Regions from separate parts of the Thauera sp. 63 genome, predicted to be linked through region 2. Evidence: predicted binding sites of a transcription regulator. Region 2 holds the regulator's gene; each other region holds the start of a gene.

Region 1 (6,542 bases), on a different contig from region 2:
GCCTGGTCGACGTTGGCCTGGGCCACCTCGGACACCTGCCGCACCAGCTGGGTCGCGCCTTCGTAGGCGGACGAGGCATTGACCACGGCGGTCTTGAGCGCGGTGACGGCGAAATCCGAGCCCATCGGCGCATTGCGGTTCAGGCCTTCGAGCGTCACGATCACGCCCTGCAGCCACTGCGACATGCCGGCCTCAACCAGCTTCAGCAGTTCGGCCTGGGTCTGGCTGGCGACGCTGCCGACCGTCTTGGCATAGGCAAAGCTCTTCTGCAGCGCAGGGGTAACGGTGCCGAGCTGCAGCTCGACCAGCGCCTTGGGATCGCGCGCGGCGAGCAGGGCCTGGCTCAGCGCGATACCGTCGTCGAGCAGGGCGCGGGTGGTGTTCAGGTTGAGGGCGGTCAGATGCTCGGCAGCCGACATCAGGCTGTCGCCGGCGGCGGACAGGTCGGCGACGCGCGCTTCGGTGGCGGTCTTGAAGGTGGCGAGCATTTTCTCGGGCGAGGCGTTCATGGTGTACTCCTTTGCGTGGGTGACACCGAAGCAATCCTGCGGTGTGGTTTTATGTTGCACTGCAACATAGATTAACGCAAGCGTTTTTTATGCGGGGATTTCCGAAACCATGACACTGTCGGCGATTCAAGTCGTGCTGCTGGTGCTGGCCTGGAGCGCCTACGCGGTGCTGCATTCCGCGCTCGCCTCGCTGACGGTCAAGCGCTGGGTCGCCGCGCGCTGGCCGCACCGGGCGCACGGCTACCGGCTGGGCTTCAACCTGCTGGCGGTGGTGTTGCTGTTGCCCCCGCTGTGGCTGACCTTCGACTGGCGCGGCGCCCTGCTGTGGAGCTGGAGCGGGCCGTGGGCCTGGGTGGCGAACGGGCTGGCGCTGGCGGCCGTGGCGGGCTTCGTGTGGTCGACGCGCTACTACGACATGGCGGAGTTCAGCGGCGGCGCGCAGTGGCGCAAGACGCACCGCGCGGTCGAGGATCCCGGCCGGCTGCGGCTGTCACCGCTGCACCGCTACGTCCGCCACCCCTGGTACAGCCTCGGCCTGGTGATCCTGTGGACGCGGGACATGGACGAGGCTCGGCTCGTGAGCACGCTGTGCATCACCCTGTACCTGTGGCTCGGTTCGCTGCTCGAGGAGCGCAAGCTGCTGGCCTTCCACGGCGCAGTCTATGCGGATTACCGTCGGCGCGTGGCCGGTCTGGTGCCCTGGCCCGGGCACATCCTGCGCCGCGAGGAGGCCCGCGCCCTGGAGGCGCGGGCACGGACGGCAGCGGCCGCGGAGGTGCAACCGCGGCCCCGCGGCTGAAGCCCGCCTCAGTCGGCGGACACGTCGCCCGCGGCCGGCTCGCGCAACATTGCCTCGGGCACGTCCTGGATGCGCGGCCGCGGCTCGATTTCCTGCGGCCAGGTCGTCCAGTCGGGATCGGGCAGTTCGGCGAACACCCGCCGCAGGCTGGCACCCCACTGGCCGTGGATCATGTCGAAATACGGATTGTCCCAGTCGATGCTGACATGGCGGGTCACCTTCAGGCCGTCGCGCCTGTAGATCAGCAGATCGAGCGGCAGGCCGACCGACAGGTTGGAGCGGATCGTCGAGTCCATCGAGATCAGCGCGCACTTGGCCGCCTCGTCGAGCGAGGTGTGGCAGTTCACCACGCGGTCGATGATCGGCTTGCCGTACTTGGACTCGCCGATCTGGAAGTACGGCGTGTCGCTGGAGGCCTCGATGAAGTTGCCCGCGGCGTAGATGTTGAACAGCCGCGGCGGCTCGTCGGCGATCTGGCCACAGAGGATGAAGGAGGCGTTGAAGTCGACGCCGAACTGCTGCAGCGCCTCGGCGTCGCGCTGATGCACGCGGCGGATCGTGTCGCCGACCAGGCGCGCGCACTCGAACAGCGTCGGCGCGTTCCACAGGCTCTGGCGGTCCTGCACCGCCGCATGCTCGCGCAGGATGTTGATGACCGACTGCGTGATGGCGAGATTGCCGGCGCTCATCAGCACCAGCACGCGGTCGCCGGGGCGTTCGAACACCGTCATCTTGCGGAAGGTGTTGATGTGGTCCACGCCCGCATTGGTGCGCGAGTCGGACAGACAGACGAGCCCCTCGTCGAGGCACATCGCAACGCAGTAGGTCATGCAGGCAATCCTGTCAGGTCATTGCTCGACGACGACGCCCGGCGGATCGGCGGGCGGCAGCGCCATCAAGCGTTCAGGCGGCGACCGGAACGAGAAAGTTGTCGCCGATGCGGTCCCCCAGGCGGTTGATGCGCTCGAGGAAACGCTCCAGCCACGGATGCAGTCCGGTGTCGAAGATGTCGTCCATGCGGCCATAGTGCAGGGTCGCGTGCAGTTCGCCGGCCTGGCGTGCGGCCTCGGCCGAATGCAGATTGGCGATCTGGCCGAGGATGTCGTTGACCGCATCCACGCAGGAATGCAGCGAACGCGGCATGGCATCGTTGAGGATCAGCAGTTCAGCGACCTTGTAAGGCGTGATGACGTCGCGATAGACGTGGCGATAGGTCTCGAAGGCCGAGACCGAGCGCAGCAGCGCCCCCCACTGGTAGTAATCGGTGGTGCTGGTCGGGCTTTCGTTCTGCGGCAGCAGGCTGTGGTACTTCACGTCGAGCAGGCGTGCGGTGTTGTCGGCGCGCTCGAGGAAGGTGCCCAGGCGCACGAACTGGAAGGCGTCGTCGTGCAGCATGGTGCCGAAGGTGACGCCGCGCAGCAGGTGCGAGCGGAACTTCACCCACTCGAAGAACTCGCCCAGGTCGGTGGCCTGCAGCTTCTCCGGCGTCATGTCGCGGATCTCGAGCCAGGTGGCGTTGGTGGTTTCCCACATCTCCGCGGTGAGCGTGCCGCGTACCGCGTGCGCGTTCTCGCGCGCGGCACGCAGGCAGTTCCAGACGCTCGACAGGTTGTTGCGGTCGAGCACGACGAACTCGATGACGTCACGCGGGGTCAAGGGCCGTCCGGTGCGGGCGAAGGCCTCGGTCAACTCGCTGATGGCGAGGATCGCGCCCCAGCCGTCGTCGTAGCAGCCGTTATTGCGTGGCAGCAGCGACATGCGGTAGGACACGTCCAGCATGCGCACGGTGTTCTCGGCACGTTCGGTGTAGCGTGCCATCCAGTACAGGTGGTCGGCGGTGCGGCTCAGCATGATGATTCTCCCGGCGTGATTCGATGCGCGATCGGATTCAGTTGACGACCCAGGTGTCCTTGGTGCCCCCGCCCTGCGAGGAATTGACCACCAGCGAGCCGGCCTTCATCGCCACACGGGTCAGGCCGCCGGGCACCATGCGGATCTCCTTGCCCCCGGACAGCACGAAGGGGCGCAGGTCGATGTGGCGCGGTGCGATGCCGGCGTCGACGAAGGTCGGGCAGGTCGACAGGGACAGCGTGGGCTGTGCGATGTACTTCTCGGGCGCGGCGAGGATGCGCTGGCGGAAGTCCTCAATCTCGGCACGGGTCGCGGCCGGGCCGACGAGCATGCCGTAGCCCCCGGCGCCATGGACTTCCTTCACCACCAGTTCGGGCAGGTGCGCAAGCGTGTAGGCGAGGTCGTCCGGCTCGCGCAACATGTAGGTCGGCACGTTGTTGAGGATCGGTTCCTCGCCGAGGTAGAAGCGCACCATCTCCGGCACGTAGGGGTAGATCGACTTGTCGTCGGCCACGCCGGTGCCGACCGCGTTGGCCAGCGTCACCCGCCCGGCGCGATAGGCGGACATCAGGCCCGGCACGCCCAACATCGAATCGGGGCGGAACACCTGCGGGTCGAGGAAGTCGTCGTCAAGGCGGCGATAGATCACGTCGACCCGGCGCGGTCCCTGGGTGGTGCGCATGTAGACGGTGTCGTCCTTGACGAACAGGTCCTGCCCCTCGACCAGCTCGACGCCCATCTGCTGGGCGAGGAAGCTGTGCTCGAAGTAGGCGCTGTTGTAGGCGCCGGGTGTCAGCACCACCGCCGTCGGGTCCAGCACGCCGGCGGGCGCAACCGCACGCAGGGTCTCGAGCAGTAGATCGGGGTAGTGCTCGACCGGCTGCACGTTGTAGCGCGAGAACAGGTCGGGGAAGAGCCGCATCATCATCTTGCGGTTCTCCAGCAGGTAGCTCACGCCCGAGGGCACGCGCAGGTTGTCCTCCAGCACGTAGTACTCGCCCTTGCCGTCCGCGCCCGCCGCCCGCACCAGATCGATGCCGGCAATCATCGCGTACAGGCCGCCCGGCACCTCGACGCCCTTCATCTCGCCGCGGAACTGGGCGTTGTTGAGCACCTGGTCGGCCGGCAGGCGGCCGGCGCGCAGGATCTCCTGGCCGTGGTAGATGTCGGCGAGGAAGGCGTTGAGCGCTTTCACGCGCTGGCGCAGGCCGGCTTCGAGCGCCGTCCACTCCTCGCCCGGAATGATCCGCGGCAGCAGGTCGAAGGGAATCAGGCGCTCCTTGCCCCCTTCGGCGCCATACACGTTGAAGGTGATGCCGACGCGGTGGAAGGCGACGTCGGCCTCGCTGCGCTTGCGCTCGATGCGCTCGCGCGGCGTGTCGGCCAGCCAGTCGGCGTAGGCGAGGTAGTGCGGACGGACGGCGCCATCCGGGGCGTGCATTTCATCGTAGGGTTTCGCGGCGGTGGTCGTGCTGTCTGCGGTCATGATTGGGCTCCCTTGCGACGCGATTCAGCAGAAAGCGTGCCAATCCCGCGAAGCACGCACGGATGCGGCTTCGCAGCCTGCTGCGCGGCGGGCACTGCGGTGGTGCGCACCACCACGGCATCCGATGCATCAACATGGTGCGCGGATGTCGTCGCATGCGGCCTCCACCGGCATCACCGTCACCGCCACCTCGACGGCATGCCCGGCCCCACCGAGGATGACGCCGCGCAGCGGACACACGTCGCCGTAGTCGCGCCCCCAGGCCAGCGTGATGTGGCCATCGCCGGGCTGCATGTCGTTGGTCGGATCGAACTCCACCCAGCCCACGCCGGGACACCACACGCCCACCCAAGCGTGCGAGGCGTCGGCCCCGACCAGCCGCGCCTGCCCCGGTGGCGGCGCGGTCAGCAGGTAACCCGACACGTAGCGCGCCGCCAGCCCGAGCGAACGCAGGCAGGCAATCATCAGCTGCGAGAAGTCCTGGCACACGCCGCGCCGCGCGGCGAAGACCTGGGCGACCGGCGTGGCGACGTCGGTCGCGGCCGGATCGAAGCGGAAATCGGCGTGGATGCGCGCAGACAGCGCCGCGCTCGCCTCGAGCAGCGGACGTTCGGGCGTGAAGCACTGCAGGGCGTAGTCCGCGTAGCGCGCCGCCTCGGCGCCAAGCGCCACGAAGGGCGAGGCGAAGCGGTACTGCCCGGCGTCGCGCGCCTCGGCCTGCAGCGGCGCATGGCCCGACAGGGCATCGCGCAGATGGTCGCGCGCCGCCTCCCACGGCAGGCTGGCAGCCGGGTCCGGCCAGTCCGGCGCGAGCACGCCGACGCGGCTGCGCGCCCGCACGCTCAGGCGGTCGTGCGCGGCATAGAGGCTGAAGCAGCTCACCGGATTGCCGAAGAAGTCCGTCCGCTCGCGCCGCTGCGCCGGCACCGGATCAATCTCCAGCACGTACGACACCAGCCGCTGGCGCAGGCTTTCACGCGGCCGCAGGTGCGCGACCTGCTGCGACAGCAGCACCGGGCTGGTGTAGCGGTAGGTCGTGTCGTGAAGCAGCTCGTAGAACTGCATCGCGTCGGCGGGCCGTTCAGCGGGAGGCCGTAGCATGGCTGCGCGCGTCCAGGTGGGTGAAGTAGCGCTGCGAGAGGACGTCCGACAGCGTGTTGCCGGCCGCCCAGATGCGCTGGAGCAGGCCGAAGACCGTGGCGCAGGCCGCGGCATCGTGGGTCGCCCGGCCGTCGGCAGCAAGGCCGGCCAGACAGTTGCAGTCGGCGACGGCATCGAGCTCGCGCATCAGCACGGCCAGGGGCTCGCCCAGCGCGGCGCCATCGGGCAGACGCGCCAGGTGGTCGACCAGCGAATCGAGCTGGTAGCGCAAGGCGCGCGGGTTGTCGCCGTCGAACATCACCAGCTCCGCGACCGGCCGCGGCGCCAGGCCGCGCGCATGACGGCTGCGGTAGCGGATCTCGCCGTCGGTCACGGCCAGCAGGGCCTCGAGCGCGCCACGCTGCGGCACTGCCAGCAACACCGCCAGCGCCGAAGCGAGGAACTGCAGGCGCTCGATGCGGCGGCCGATCGACAGGAAGCGCCAGCCGGCGTCGCGCGGCATGCTCTCGATGACGAAGCCCGACAGCGTCACCAGCGACAGCAGGGATTCGTCGAGGCGGTGCATCGCCTCACCCAGGCCGGGCGCCTCGGTCACCGGCGTCGCAAATCCGGCGAGGCGGTTGTAGATGCGCCAGCTGTCCGGCGACAGGCGGTCGCGCAGTTGCGCGGCCAGCCGCAACACCATGCGCAGGTTGGCGACGACGCTACCGCTGCGCGTGTCGTCGAACAGGGCGCACGCCAGCGCCTGCGCATTTGCGCCGCCTTCGCCACCCTCCGCGTCCTCCGCGCGCTCGCC
Region 2 (6,542 bases):
TGCCGGCGCCCGCGCCGGAGACGAGCTGTGGATCTCGGGCCAGCCCGGACTGGCCGCCCTTGGACTGGCTGAGCTGCGCGGCGAGGTCGCACTGGACGCGGCCGGGCGCACCCGCTGCGTGGGCGCCCTGCAGCGTCCGCTGCCGCGCGTCGAACTGGGCCTGCAACTGCGGGGGCTGGCGACGGCGATGCTCGACGTGTCCGACGGCCTGCTCGGCGATCTCGCCCACATTCTGGAGCGTTCCGGGGTTGGCGCCATCGTGGAGGCCAACGCCCTGCCGCTCTGCGCGCTGCGCGCGACCGGCGCGGACGCGGCGACGGCCAGACGCTGCCTGCTGTCCGGCGGTGACGACTACGAGCTGCTGTTCACCGCACCGGTCGGCGCACGCCCGGCGCTACTCGAACTGTCCACCAGACTGGGTCTGCCGCTGCACCGCATCGGCCAGATCACCGGCCAGGCAGGCGACTGCCTGCTGCGCGAATCCGACGGCATACTGGCTCCCGCCAGCGCCTCGGGCTACGATCATTTCGCCTGAGTAGTCATTTCGCCTGAGCGTGCACACACGAGCCGCCACGCCCACATACCGCAGAACCCCGATCAGGACCCTTCAATGCGCCCAACCCCGCGCCTGCTGCTGAGCCACCCGACCCACTTCATCTCCCTCGGCTTCGGTGCCGGACTGTCGCCGTGGGCGCCGGGTACGGTCGGCACCTTGCTGGCGTGGGCGCTGTACCCGTTGATCCGCACCCCGCTGTCGGAATTCGTCTTCCTCGCCCTGCTCGCCAGCCTGTTCGTTGCCGGGGTGATCGCCGCCGAACGGACCGGACAGGCACTGGGCGTGCCGGACCATGGCGGCATCGTATGGGACGAGATGGTCGCCACCTGGCTGGTGCTCGCATTCGCCCCCAAGACGCTGCTGTGGCAGGCCATCGCAGTGGCGCTGTTCCGCTTCTTCGACATCGTCAAGCCGCCGCCGGTACGCTGGGCGGACCGCAGCTTCAAAGGCGGCTTCGGAGTCATGTTCGACGACCTCGTTGCGGCGGGCTACACCTTGCTGGCGCTGGCGGTACTGGTCACACTGTTCGGCATCTGATCCGAAGGGGAGGAGAGGCATGGACACCGAGCTCGACGCGCTCTCGGTCGCGGTCGGCGAGGCGCTGGCCGCGCGCGGCTGGATGCTGGCCACCGCGGAGTCCTGCACCGGCGGCTGGATCGCACAGGTCGTCACCGCCACCAGCGGCAGTTCGGCCTGGTTCGACCGCGGCTTCGTCACCTACTCGAATGCGGCCAAGACCGACATGCTCGGCGTCTCTGCGCACACCCTCGACAGCCACGGCGCGGTGAGCGAGGCCACGGTCGCCGAAATGGCGGAGGGCGCCCTGGCGCGCAGCACCGCGGACCTTGCCGTCGCGGTATCCGGCGTCGCCGGCCCGACCGGCGGCAGCGCGCAGAAACCCGTCGGCATGGTGTGCGTGGCCTGGGCGCAACGCAGGGTGCCGACACGGGTCCGTACGCTTCAGCTGCCCGGCGATCGCACGGCCGTGCGCCGTCAGACCGTGATCCACGCGCTCAGCGAAGTGATCGAACTCGCTCGCTGAAGCGGCTGGCGGGCGCCGACCCGCGGCATTGCTGTATTCATTTACAGGTCTTACACTGTCGCCGTCAGAGATGCCCGACACCATCACAGCAAGCTCTGTGCCATAATTCGCCAATCACTCAGGAACGACTTTCATGGACGACAACAAGGCCAAGGCGCTCGCCGCTGCGCTCTCGCAGATCGAAAAGCAGTTCGGCAAGGGTTCGATCATGCGCATGGGCGACGGCAACGTCGAACGCGACATCCAGACCGTGTCCACCGGCTCGCTCGGGCTCGACATCGCACTCGGCCTCGGCGGCCTGCCGCGCGGTCGTGTGGTCGAGATCTACGGCCCGGAGTCATCCGGCAAGACCACGCTGACGCTGCAGGTCATCGCCGAGATGCAGAAGCTCGGCGGCACCGCCGCGTTCATCGACGCCGAACATGCACTCGACGTCGGCTATGCCGAGAAGCTCGGCGTCAACATCCAGGACCTGCTGATCTCCCAGCCCGACACCGGCGAACAGGCGCTCGAGATCGCCGACATGCTGGTGCGCTCGGGCGGCGTGGACGTGGTCGTGGTCGACTCGGTCGCCGCACTGACGCCCAAGGCCGAAATCGAAGGCGAGATGGGCGACCAGCTCCCCGGCCTGCAGGCCCGCCTGATGTCGCAGGCGCTGCGCAAGCTCACCGCCAACATCAAGCGCACCAACACGCTGGTCATCTTCATCAACCAGATCCGCATGAAGATCGGCGTGATGTTCGGCAGCCCGGAGACCACCACCGGCGGCAACGCGCTCAAGTTCTACGCCTCGGTGCGCATGGACATCCGCCGCACCGGCACGATCAAGAAGGGCGACGAGGTCGTCGGGTCCGAGACCCGCGTCAAGGTGGTGAAGAACAAGGTCTCGCCCCCGTTCAAGGAAGCGCACTTCGACATCCTGTACGGCGAGGGCATCTCGCGCGAAGGCGAGATCATCGATCTCGGCGTCGACCACAAGATCGTCGACAAGTCCGGCGCCTGGTACGCCTACAAGGGCGACAAGATCGGCCAGGGCAAGGACAACTCGCGCGAGTTCCTGCGCAACAACCCTGCGCTGGCGCGCGAGATCGAGAACAGGGTCCGCGTCGCGGTCGGTCTGCCTGAAATGCCGCCGGCGACGCCCGCTGCGGCAGCCGCCGAGGCCTGAGCGCCCGACGCCATGGCCGAGCCCAGCCTGCGCGAGCGCGCCCTTCGCCACCTCGCCCGCCGCGATCATTCGCGCGCCGAGCTGGCGCGCAAGCTCGCCGCGCATGGCGAGGCCGACGAGGTCGAGGTCGTCATCGCACGCATGGGCGAACTCGGGTTGCAGTCCGACAGCCGCTTCGCGGAAGCCTTCGTGCGCGGCAAGGCCGCGCGTTTTGGCGCGAGCCGGCTGCGCAACGAGCTGGCCCGTCGCGGTATCGAGCGCGAACTGATCGACGAGGCCATCGCCGGCGAATGTACCGAGTCCGAGATCGAGCGTGCCCGCAGCGTGCTGCATGGCCGCTTCCGCGAGCCGCCGACCGACCCCCGCGAGTGGGCCCGGCAGGCGCGCTTCCTGCAAACCCGCGGCTTTGCGCCCGACCTGATCCGCAAGCTGCTGAAAGAGCCCTACGATGAGTCTGCTTAAGGTCGCCGGTCTGCAGAAGCGCTACAAGGCGCGCACGGTGGTGCACGACGTCGGCTTCGAGGTCGGCTCGGGCGAGGTCGTCGGCCTGCTCGGCCCCAACGGGGCGGGCAAGACCACCTGCTTCTACATGATCGTCGGCCTGGTGCGTGCCGACGGTGGCCAGATCGGGCTGGACGGCAAGGATCTCACCCACCTGCCGATTCACGCCCGTGCCCGCCTCGGCCTGTCCTACCTGCCGCAGGAAATGAGCGTGTTCCGCAAGCTCACGGTGGCCGAGAACATCCGCGCGGTGCTCGAACTGCAGGGGCTGGAGTCACGCCAGATCGACGAGCGCCTGCAGGAACTGCTCGAGGAACTGGGCATCACCCACCTGCGCGACAACACCGCGATCTCCCTGTCGGGTGGCGAACGCCGCCGCTGCGAGATCGCCCGCGCGCTCGCCACCGATCCGCGCCTGATCCTGCTCGACGAGCCTTTCGCCGGCGTCGACCCGATCGCCGTGATCGATATCCAGAAGATCATCCGCTTCCTCAAGGAACGCGGCATCGGCGTGCTCATCACCGACCACAACGTGCGCGAGACGCTTGGCATCTGCGATCGCGCCTATATCATCAGCGAGGGTCGCGTGCTCGCCAGCGGCCAGCCTGACGAGATCATCGCCAACGAGAAGGTGCGCCAGGTCTACCTCGGCGAACATTTCCGCCTCTAGCGCCCGAATGAAACCCAGCCTCCAGCTCAAGCTCTCGCAGCACCTCACGCTGACGCCTCAGCTGCAGCAGTCGATCAAGCTGCTGCAGCTGTCCACGCTCGAGCTGAACCAGGAGATCGAGCGCTTCCTGCTCGAGAACCCGATGCTCGAGCGCGAGGAGATCGACGACTTCGTGCCGCAGCCCGGTCTCGCCACCAGCACCCCGCCTGCCGAACGTGAGCGCGAGCGCGAACGCGAAACCAGCGCCGAGGCCACCAGCGACGGCGAAGCAGGAAAGGCGAACGATCGCGAGGACAACGAGGAAGGCATCGACTGGTCCAACGTCGGCAGTGGCGCCCAGGCCAAGCGCGACGATGACGACGACACCGACTTCCAGGAGTTCCAGGCGGCCGAGCTGTCGCTTCGCGACCACCTCGACGAGCAGGTCGCGCTGTCGCCGCTCTCCGACCGCGACCGCGCGCTGGTGCGCTTCATCATCGAGGCGCTGGACGACGACGGCTACCTGCACCAGCCGCTCGAGGAGTTGCTCGAGTTGCTGCCACCCGAGCTCGACATCGACCTCGACGAGCTTTCCATCGCGCTGCGCCACGTACAGCACCTCGACCCTGCCGGCATCGGCGCACGCAGCCCGCAGGAATGCCTGTCGCTGCAGCTGCGAGCGATGCCCGAGACGCCGACGCAGATGCTCGCGCTCGAGATCGTTGACCAGCATCTCGAACTGCTCGCCGAGCGCAACTTCGCGCGCCTCAAGAAACACACCGGTTGCGACGACGACCAGCTGCGCGCTGCCCACGCTCTGATCTGCAGCCTCGACCCGCATCCGGGCTCGCGCCACTCCGTCTCCGAGACGCGCTACGTGCTGCCTGACGTCATCGTGCGCAAGATCCGCGGACGCTGGACCGTCAGCCTCAACCAGGACGCGATGCCGCGCCTGCGCGTCAACCGGCTCTACGCCAGCCTGCTGCAGCAGAACCGCGGCCAGGGCGGCGGCCTGACCGGCCAGTTACAGGAAGCACGCTGGCTGATCAAGAACGTCCAGCAGCGTTTCGACACCATCCTGCGGGTCTCCCAAGCCATCGTTGACCAGCAGCGGCAGTTCTTCGATCATGGAGACGTGGCGATGCGGCCACTCACTCTCCGGGAGATCGCGGACCAGCTCGAACTGCACGAATCCACCGTTTCGCGCGTCACGACGCAGAAATACATGGCGACGCCGCGCGGTGTGTTCGAACTCAAGTATTTCTTCGGCAGCCACGTCTCCACCGACACTGGCGGAGCGGCCTCTTCCACGGCGATTCGGGCGCTGATTCGTCAACTGGTGGACGCCGAGGACAGCAAGAAGCCGCTGTCCGACGCAAGGATTGCAGAAGTTTTGGGCCAGCAGGGTATCGTGGTCGCACGACGCACCATCGCGAAGTACCGCGAATCACTGAATATCCCGCCGGTCAGTCTGCGCAAATCGATCTGACAACAACAGGAGTTACCATGAATCTCAACATCACCGGGCGCCACGTCGAGGTCACCCCGGCCATCCGTGACTACGTGAGCACCAAGCTTGACCGCGTCATCCGCCACTTCGACAACGTCACCAGCGTGGCGGTGATCCTCTCCGTCGAAAAGCTGAAGCAGAAGGCCGAAGTCACGCTGCACGTGCGCGGCAAGGATCTCTTCGTCGAAAGCGACGACGCAGACATGTACGCCGCCATCGACTCGATGGCTGACAAGCTCGATCGTCAGGTGCAGAAATACAAGCAGAAGATGGCCGACCACAACCACGAAGCCCTGAAGCATCAGGAGCCGGAAGCCTGATTGCCAGGTTGCGGTTTTATGTCCGGGGTGTGGGTATAATGCGCGCGTTTTCAAGACGCGGCTTCAACGCATCCCGGTCCGTCCGATCGCCCAGCGCGGCGCCAGCGGCAACGGCGCTGCGCAAGCTCCACTGCGAATGAGCCTGATACCTCAACTCCTGCCACTGTCCAATGTGGTGGTCGATCTCGATGCAAGCAGCAAGAAGCGTGTCTTCGAACAGGCGGGGCTGCTTTTCGAGAACAACCAGGGCATCGCCCGCATTCTGGTGTTCGACAGCCTGTTCGCTCGAGAACGGCTGGGCTCCACAGGCCTCGGCCAGGGCATCGCCATCCCGCATGGCCGCATCAAGGGCCTGAAGGAAGCGGCCGGCGCCTTCCTGCGCCTGGCTGCCCCGGTGCAGTTCGATGCGCCCGATGGCCGCCCGGTGAATCTCCTGTTCGTGCTGCTGGTGCCCGAGCAAGCCAACGAGACCCACCTGCAGCTCCTGTCCGAGCTCGCGCAGATGTTCAGCGACCGCGCCTTCCGCGAGGCACTGCTGAACGCGCCCGACGCCGAACACATCCACCAGATGTTCCTCGACTGGGGTACCGATGCGGCAGACAAGCGTCGCGAGGCTGTTTGAGGCCCAGCGCGAGCGCCTTGAACTCACCCACGTCAGCGGACGTCTCGACGCCACGCTGGCCGTCGCTGAAGAGCGTATCTGGCCGGCCGACCTCGTCGGCCACCTCAACCTGATCCACCCCACGCGCCTGCAGATCATTGGCGCCGCCGAGCTGGCCTGGGCACGGCGCCAGAC
Region 3 (6,542 bases), on a different contig from region 2:
TCGTCGTGCCCGCGGCGCTGCTCCTTGCCTACGGCGCCTTCCGCTTCTCGACCTCACTGCTCACCGAGCTGCGCGAGGTCGTCTTCGCCCGTGTCACGCAGCAGGCGGTGCGCGAGATCTCGCTGCGCGTGTTCCGCCACCTGCATGCGCTGTCGTTGCGATTCCACCTGGAACGCCAGACCGGCGGCCTGACGCGCGACATCGAGCGCGGCACGCGCTCGATCGGCTCGCTGATCAGCTACACGCTGTATTCGATCCTGCCGACACTGATCGAAATCGGACTGGTGATCGGCATCCTGCTGGTGCAGTACGACGCGGTGTTCGCGTTGATCACCCTCACCGCACTCGTGATCTACATCGTGTTTACGGTCAAGGTCACCAACTGGCGCACCGCGCTGCGCCGCCAGGCAAACGAACTGGATTCCGCCGCCAACGCGCGCGCCATCGACAGCCTGATCAACTTCGAGACGGTGAAGTACTTCAACAACGAGGCGTTCGAGGCGCGGCGCTACGACGAACAGCTGCAGAAATGGACCAAGGCGCAGGTGACCAACCAGTACTCGCTGTCTGCGCTCAACGTCGGCCAGGCGGCGATCATCGCGGTGGCCGTCACCGCGATGATGTGGCAGGCGGCGATCCGGGTCGCCTCCGGCGAAATGACGATCGGCGACATCGTGCTGGTCAATGCCTTCCTGATCCAGCTCTACATCCCGCTGAACTTCCTCGGCGTGCTGTACCGCGAGATCCGGCAGTCGCTCACCGACATCGAACGCATGTTCGGCCTGATGCACCAGCACCGCGAGATCGCCGACGCAGCCGACGCCCTCCCCCTGCCGGCCGGCCCGGCCAGCGTGCGCTTCGAGAAGGTCAGCTTCGCCTATGACGCCAAGCGCCCGATCCTGTTCGACGTCGATTTCGAGGTTCCGACCGGCAGCACGGTGGCGGTCGTGGGCCACTCCGGCTCGGGAAAGTCGACGCTCGCCCGCCTGCTCTACCGCTTCTACGACGTGCAGGGCGGCGCCATCCGCATCAACGGCCACGACATCCGTCAGCTCACGCAGGACAGCCTGCGCGCAGCCATCGGTATCGTTCCGCAGGACACTGTGCTGTTCAACGACACCCTGTTCTACAACATCCAGTACGGTCGCCCCACCGCCAGCCGCGAGGAAGTGGAAGCTGCGGCGCGCGCCGCCCAGCTCGAGGACTTCATCCGCCAGCTGCCAGACGGCTACGAGACGCGTGTCGGCGAGCGCGGGCTGAAGCTTTCGGGCGGCGAGAAGCAGCGCGTGGCGATCGCCCGCGCCCTGCTGAAGAACCCCGCCATCCTGATCTTCGACGAGGCCACTTCGGCCCTCGACTCCAAGACCGAGAAGGCGATCCAGGCGCAGATCGAGCGCGCCGCGCAGGGCCGCACCGCGCTGGTCATCGCGCACCGGCTGTCGACGATCATGGATGCGGACGAGATCATCGTGCTCGACGGTGGACGCATCGTCGAGCGTGGCCGCCATACCCCGCTGCTGGCGAAAGGCGGCGCATACGCGCAGATGTGGCTGCTGCAGCAGCAGGAAGAGGCCGCGGACACACGCGCCTGAACGCCGACAAGAAAACGGCGCCCGCAGGCGCCGAATTCCTTCACTTCAGGCCGAGGCGCTCAGTGGGCGCGTTCGCGACGACGCAGACCCACCATGCCGAGCAAGGCGATGCCGGCGAGCGCGAGCGAGCCGGGTTCGGGCACCGTACCCACACTGGAGCTGGGCGGCTTCACCGTGCCGGTGACGTTGGCAAGCTTGAGGTAGTCGTACTTTGGCTGATCGCCCCAGGCCTTACATTTCCCCCATTTGTCAAAACTGATGCAACCACTGGACGTATCGTTAGTCACACCAACACCCGCCGCGAAACCGCCGGCCCCGATCAGCCAGAAGCTCGAATAGGTGTTCTCGAACGCACCCGAAGTCGTACCGAGGTTCCGCGTGCTGGTACCGATGTCGGCGTAGTTGCCGATCAGCGTCCAGCCACGGCTGGTCAGATTGGAGAAGGTCCCGCCATCGAGCGACTGGACGGCAGTCATCGACCCGAGCCCGGTGAACGCCATCACGAAGATGTCCGTGTCGTTGTAGGTCCAACCCGCCCTGACCGACTCCAGCCGAACCGCACTGTCGAAGCTCAGCAGCGCAAGCTCGTAGCCATCCTTGTTATCGAGCGCGTGCTGGCCATCGGAGGACGACTCGCCGCCGACACCGATACCGCTGCCGCTCCAGTATCCGACCGAAGTCTTGTAGATGTCGGAAGCATTGGATGTGGCCTTCCATCCAGTCACCTCGGGCTCGTTCGCTGCCGAGTTCGTCAGCGTCCAGTTGGTGGCGGCCATTGCGGAGAGGGATCCCGCACACAGCACCGCAGCCAGAATCGACCTCAATACATTTTTTTTCATTTTATTGCCTACTCACAAGATGCTCTGGCTACTATCTAGCAAAAATCGAGCCAAATAAGCACTTCCCATTCAAATCAGCTCATTGCGAAAGGCGCCTTTCGCAATGAGCTACGCGACCGTCAAGATTTCCGACACTATTGAAGCTCCCTGAGCAGCGCGCTGGCTTCGTCGATCCACGCGCCGCCCGGCGCCCCTTGTAGTGCAAGCCGCAGTTCGGCACGTGCTTCGTCGATGCGTCCTTGGCGCGCGAGGGCATAGCCAAGATGCCAGCGGATCTCCGGGTCGTGCGGCGCCCGCAAGCGGGCGTCCCGCAGGTGGCGCATGGCCTCGTCCAGCCTTCCCGCGCGGGCCAGGGACCAGCCCAGGGTATCGATCACCCCAACATTCCCCGGCGACAGCGACAAGGCCTTCTCGGCCAACGCCACCGGATCACCCTCACCCAGCATCAGCAGCACATTGGCCAGATTGTTGTACACGTTCGGCCCGGCACGATTGTCGGCAAGCAGACGCTCATATTCGGCACGCGCCGCCTTCCAGTTGCGGTCACGCATCCACAGTTCGGCAAGCATTTCCCTTACCCCGGCGTCCTCGCCCCTGTCGGCCAACCAGGTCGTCAGCAGGGGCACGGCGGACTTCGGTTCGCCCTTCAGCACTGCGACGCTGGCGCGCCGCTTGAGCAGCTCCAGCGTCGGCTGCAGCCTGAACGCCTCTTCGTAGTGTCGTTCCGCCTCGCCATAGCGCTCGCGTGTGACGGCAACATCCCCCGCAAGACGGAGGCCGCTCGCGCTGCGGGGGTGGGTCGATCGCAGTGAGGCCACGAGCCCGTCGATCGTCGCCGGCCCCACCTCCGCATCGAGCAGCGCTGCCTCGATCTCCAGCACCATTGCCGCCTCGTCCTTCGGCTTGCCCTGCAACGCCTTCTGCGCGGCGTAGGCGGCACCGGTAGGATTCGATGCAGCGAGTTGCAGGTAGCCGACGCGCACCAGCTTCGCGGCATCGTACTCGGCAAGCTTCGTCATCTCGCGCAAGGTCTGCTGCGCAGCCTTTTCGTCCCCGATGCCGATCTGGGCTTCGGCGAGCGCCGCCAGCACCGGGAGATCCGAACTGCGCCGGGACGCCAGTGCCTTGGCCGCCTCCAGGGCGCCGGCCTTGTCGCCCGCCGCCGCCCTGGCCGAAACCAGGGTGATACCGAAAAGCGGATCGGCAGGGCGCTCGGCCACGGCCTTCTCGAACCAGCGTATCGCCGCATCAGGATTGCCCACCCTCTGCTCGAGCAGGCCGGACTCGTACATCGCCACGGCATCGCTGCGATTCGACTTCAGCAGCGCGGCGTAAGCGCTGCGGGCCTGCTCGAAACGTCCGTCGGCCACATCCAGGCGCGCCAGGTTGAGTCGGGCCGGAGGGAAGTTCGCATCACGCTCCAGCGCTTGCGAATAGGCGGTGCGCGCACCGGCTGGATCTCCGGCGGCGGCCCGCATGCCACCGAGCAGATTCAGCGACAGGGGGCTACCCGGCAATGCAACCGCCGCCTTCTCGGCCACGGCCAGTGCCCCCTTTGGATCCCCCTGCCGGATCAGGGCGTTCGCCAGCGCGTTGGCAACGACGAAATCATGCGGCGTCCTGTCGAAGGCCGCCTGCAGACTCTCGACCGCAGCCGCCGTATCTCCTCCCGCGAGACGACTGAAGCCCAGCGCCGCCTGCGCTCCGACGGCCCCGCCCCGTGCCGCCCGCTCGAGCAGTTCGGCCGCCTTGCCATAACGCTGCTGGGCGAGATTGACCCGCCCCAGCAGGTGAAGCGCCTGCGGGTCGTCCGGCTGGACGCGCAACACATGCTCGAGCAAACCGGTCGCTCGCGCATGGTCGCCCATGTCGAGATGGATCGACGCCAGCAGCCTGCGCGCCCCGAGATTGTTCGGGTAGCGGCCAACGGCGGTCTCGAGGTACTTCCTCGCTTTCTCCAGCTGTCGCCCTGCGTGGTGCGCCAACGCCCCAACCATCAGCAACTGCTCATGGCCCGCGACCCAATCCGCCGGCAGGGCATCCACCAGCCCGGCCGCCTCGGCGAGATGCCGGGCTGACTGCCCACTGTCGCCCGCTCGCTCTGCAAGCAAGGCCAGCAGATAGGAAGCCCGCGGCTCCACTGCCCCGTCGAGCACCGGCACCAGCGCTGCGCGTGCCTCATCGCCGCGCCCGAGATCGATGAGGATGCCCGCGCGGGCGACGCTCGCATCGACCAGGCCCGGATCGAGCGCAACCGCCCGCTCATAGTCGCCGAGCGCAGCAGCCAGGCTTCCCGTGGCATGCAGCACCGAGGCGCGCGCATTGAATGCGGGCGCGTACTCGGGCCCGAGCCTGACGGCCTGCTCCGCCCGCTCGCGCGCGAGATCGCGCTTGCCGGCGGCAATCAGCATCGGCACCTCGGCCGCGAGCGGCACCGGAGATGCCGGATCGATCGCCCGCGCCTCGGCGTAGCTGCGCTCGGCCTCGGCATGCTGACCGAGCGCAGCGTGCGCCGAGCCACGAAGCGTCAGCACCTGAAGGCGAACAGCCAGCGGCAGACCTTCGGCCGACACCGTATCGAGCAGAACCTTGGGCCGCCCCTGCAGCAGGTAGATTCGCGCCATCGGCACCGCCACCTCGGCCCGGCTGACGCCGAGCCTCGAGGCCTCGCGAAAGGCCACTTCCGCGGGACCGACATCACCCTGATCGAGGTAGGCACGCGCAAGAAGCAGATGCGCGGCGAGCATGCCGCGGTCCTCCTGCAGGGCGTTCTTGAGCTGGATGATCGCCCCTGCGACATCCCTCGCCTCGAAGCGCTTCAGGCCATCCTCGTAGTAGCGGCCTGCCGCCGCAGAGTCGGCCAGCACGTTGCCCGACAGAAAAATGGCAAGGACGCCCGCAGCGAGCAAACGGAATGGAGCGGTCATGATTTCAAGGGGTACGAAGACGGTCGCGCCGAGTATACCGAGGGCATCCGGGTGACACCTGTGCATTGCGTCACCGCCGCATGCACGCCCGTGTCGATCGGACGATGGCTCCTGACTTGCGCCATCACTTAGAATCCAGACTTGCTCGCTCGCTCGCCCCTTTGATGGATGCCCACGACTCGGTTCCTTTCCTGAAGGAGATCATCCTCTTCCTCACCCTTGCCGGGGTGCTGATGCCCCTGCTCGGCCGGCTGAAGGTCAACCCCGTGCTCGGTTTCCTGACAGTGGGCACGCTACTGGGCCCTTATGGTCTGGCTTCGTTCGCGGCGGACCTGCCCTGGCTGGCGTGGCTGACCTTCGGCCGGCCGGAAGACGTGGAGTTTCTCGCCGAACTGGGCGTGATCTTCCTGATGTTCATGATCGGCCTCGACATGTCGGTCGAACGCCTGTGGTCAATGCGGCGGCTCGTCTTTGGCCTCGGCGGCTTGCAAGTGCTGCTGACGGCCGCAGCGATCGGCCTCGTCGCCGCGCAGTTCGGCAATCCGGTCGAAGCCTCGGTGATCCTCGGCACGGTGCTCGCGTTCTCGTCAACGGCGATCGTGATGCAGCTGCTGATCCAGCGCCGCGAACTCGGCACCCCGCTGGGCCAGTCCTCGTTCGCCATCCTCCTGTTCCAGGATCTCGCGGTCGTTCCGCTGCTCGTGCTGATCAGCATTCTCGGCGCGACCAGCGGCGAGAGCAGCTTCGGATTCCTGCTCGCATCGGCGGCGCTCAAGGGCGTGCTCACGGTGGTGGTGCTGTACCTGGTGGGGCGTCGCGTCATTCGGCCGCTCTTTCACCAGATCGCATCCGACCGCCAACCCGACACCTTCACGGCGCTCACGCTGCTGACGACGCTGGGGGTCGCCGCCCTGACCTGGTCGGCGGGTTTGTCGATGGCGCTCGGCGCCCTGCTGGCGGGCCTGATCATCGCCGAGACCGAGTTCCGCCACGAGGTCGAGATCACCATCGAGCCCTTCAAGGGACTGCTGATGGGGCTGTTCTTCCTGTCGGTGGGCATGGGCATCGACCTGCGGGCCCTCGCCGAGCAGCCGGTCTGGATCCCGCTGTCGGTCCTCGGCCTGCTGGCCCTCAAAGGGCTCATCGTCGCCGGGCTGCTGCGCGTGTTCGGCATGTCCTGGGGG

The links. Region 2 encodes sigma-54, which starts transcription at its own class of promoters, with help from an activator protein. Its sites were predicted from a motif close to TGGCACGCTTNCTGCTNA; they were not measured.
Region 1: the regulator sigma-54 is predicted to act here: its motif matches at 4,670-4,687, upstream of C664_RS19610 (circularly permuted type 2 ATP-grasp protein).
Region 3: the regulator sigma-54 is predicted to act here: its motif matches at 2,467-2,484, upstream of C664_RS04100 (PEP-CTERM sorting domain-containing protein).

What each region holds. Positions count from the first base shown of each region.
Region 1 covers NZ_AMXC01000056.1:112-6,653, reverse strand. Annotated here, with positions in the region: gene C664_RS19630 (phasin family protein) at 1-509, opposite strand, end outside; gene C664_RS19625 (methyltransferase family protein) at 619-1,308, shown strand; gene C664_RS19620 (proteasome-type protease) at 1,317-2,138, opposite strand; gene C664_RS19615 (alpha-E domain-containing protein) at 2,212-3,159, opposite strand; gene C664_RS19610 (circularly permuted type 2 ATP-grasp protein) at 3,197-4,645, opposite strand; gene C664_RS19605 (transglutaminase family protein) at 4,775-5,710, opposite strand; partial or broken gene C664_RS19600 (alpha-E domain-containing protein) at 5,727-6,542, opposite strand, start outside.
Region 2 covers NZ_AMXC01000011.1:23,594-30,135, reverse strand. Annotated here, with positions in the region: gene thiL (thiamine-phosphate kinase) at 1-535, shown strand, start outside; gene C664_RS11365 (phosphatidylglycerophosphatase A family protein) at 611-1,093, shown strand; gene C664_RS11360 (CinA family protein) at 1,113-1,598, shown strand; gene recA (recombinase RecA) at 1,732-2,766, shown strand; gene recX (recombination regulator RecX) at 2,779-3,228, shown strand; gene lptB (LPS export ABC transporter ATP-binding protein) at 3,215-3,937, shown strand; gene C664_RS11340 (RNA polymerase factor sigma-54) at 3,945-5,405, shown strand; gene hpf (ribosome hibernation-promoting factor, HPF/YfiA family) at 5,423-5,746, shown strand; gene ptsN (PTS IIA-like nitrogen regulatory protein PtsN) at 5,883-6,368, shown strand; gene hprK (HPr(Ser) kinase/phosphatase) at 6,337-6,542, shown strand, end outside.
Region 3 covers NZ_AMXC01000003.1:50,251-56,792, reverse strand. Annotated here, with positions in the region: gene C664_RS04105 (ABCB family ABC transporter ATP-binding protein/permease) at 1-1,592, shown strand, start outside; gene C664_RS04100 (PEP-CTERM sorting domain-containing protein) at 1,652-2,431, opposite strand; gene prsT (XrtA/PEP-CTERM system TPR-repeat protein PrsT) at 2,566-5,358, opposite strand; gene C664_RS04090 (cation:proton antiporter domain-containing protein) at 5,523-6,542, shown strand, end outside.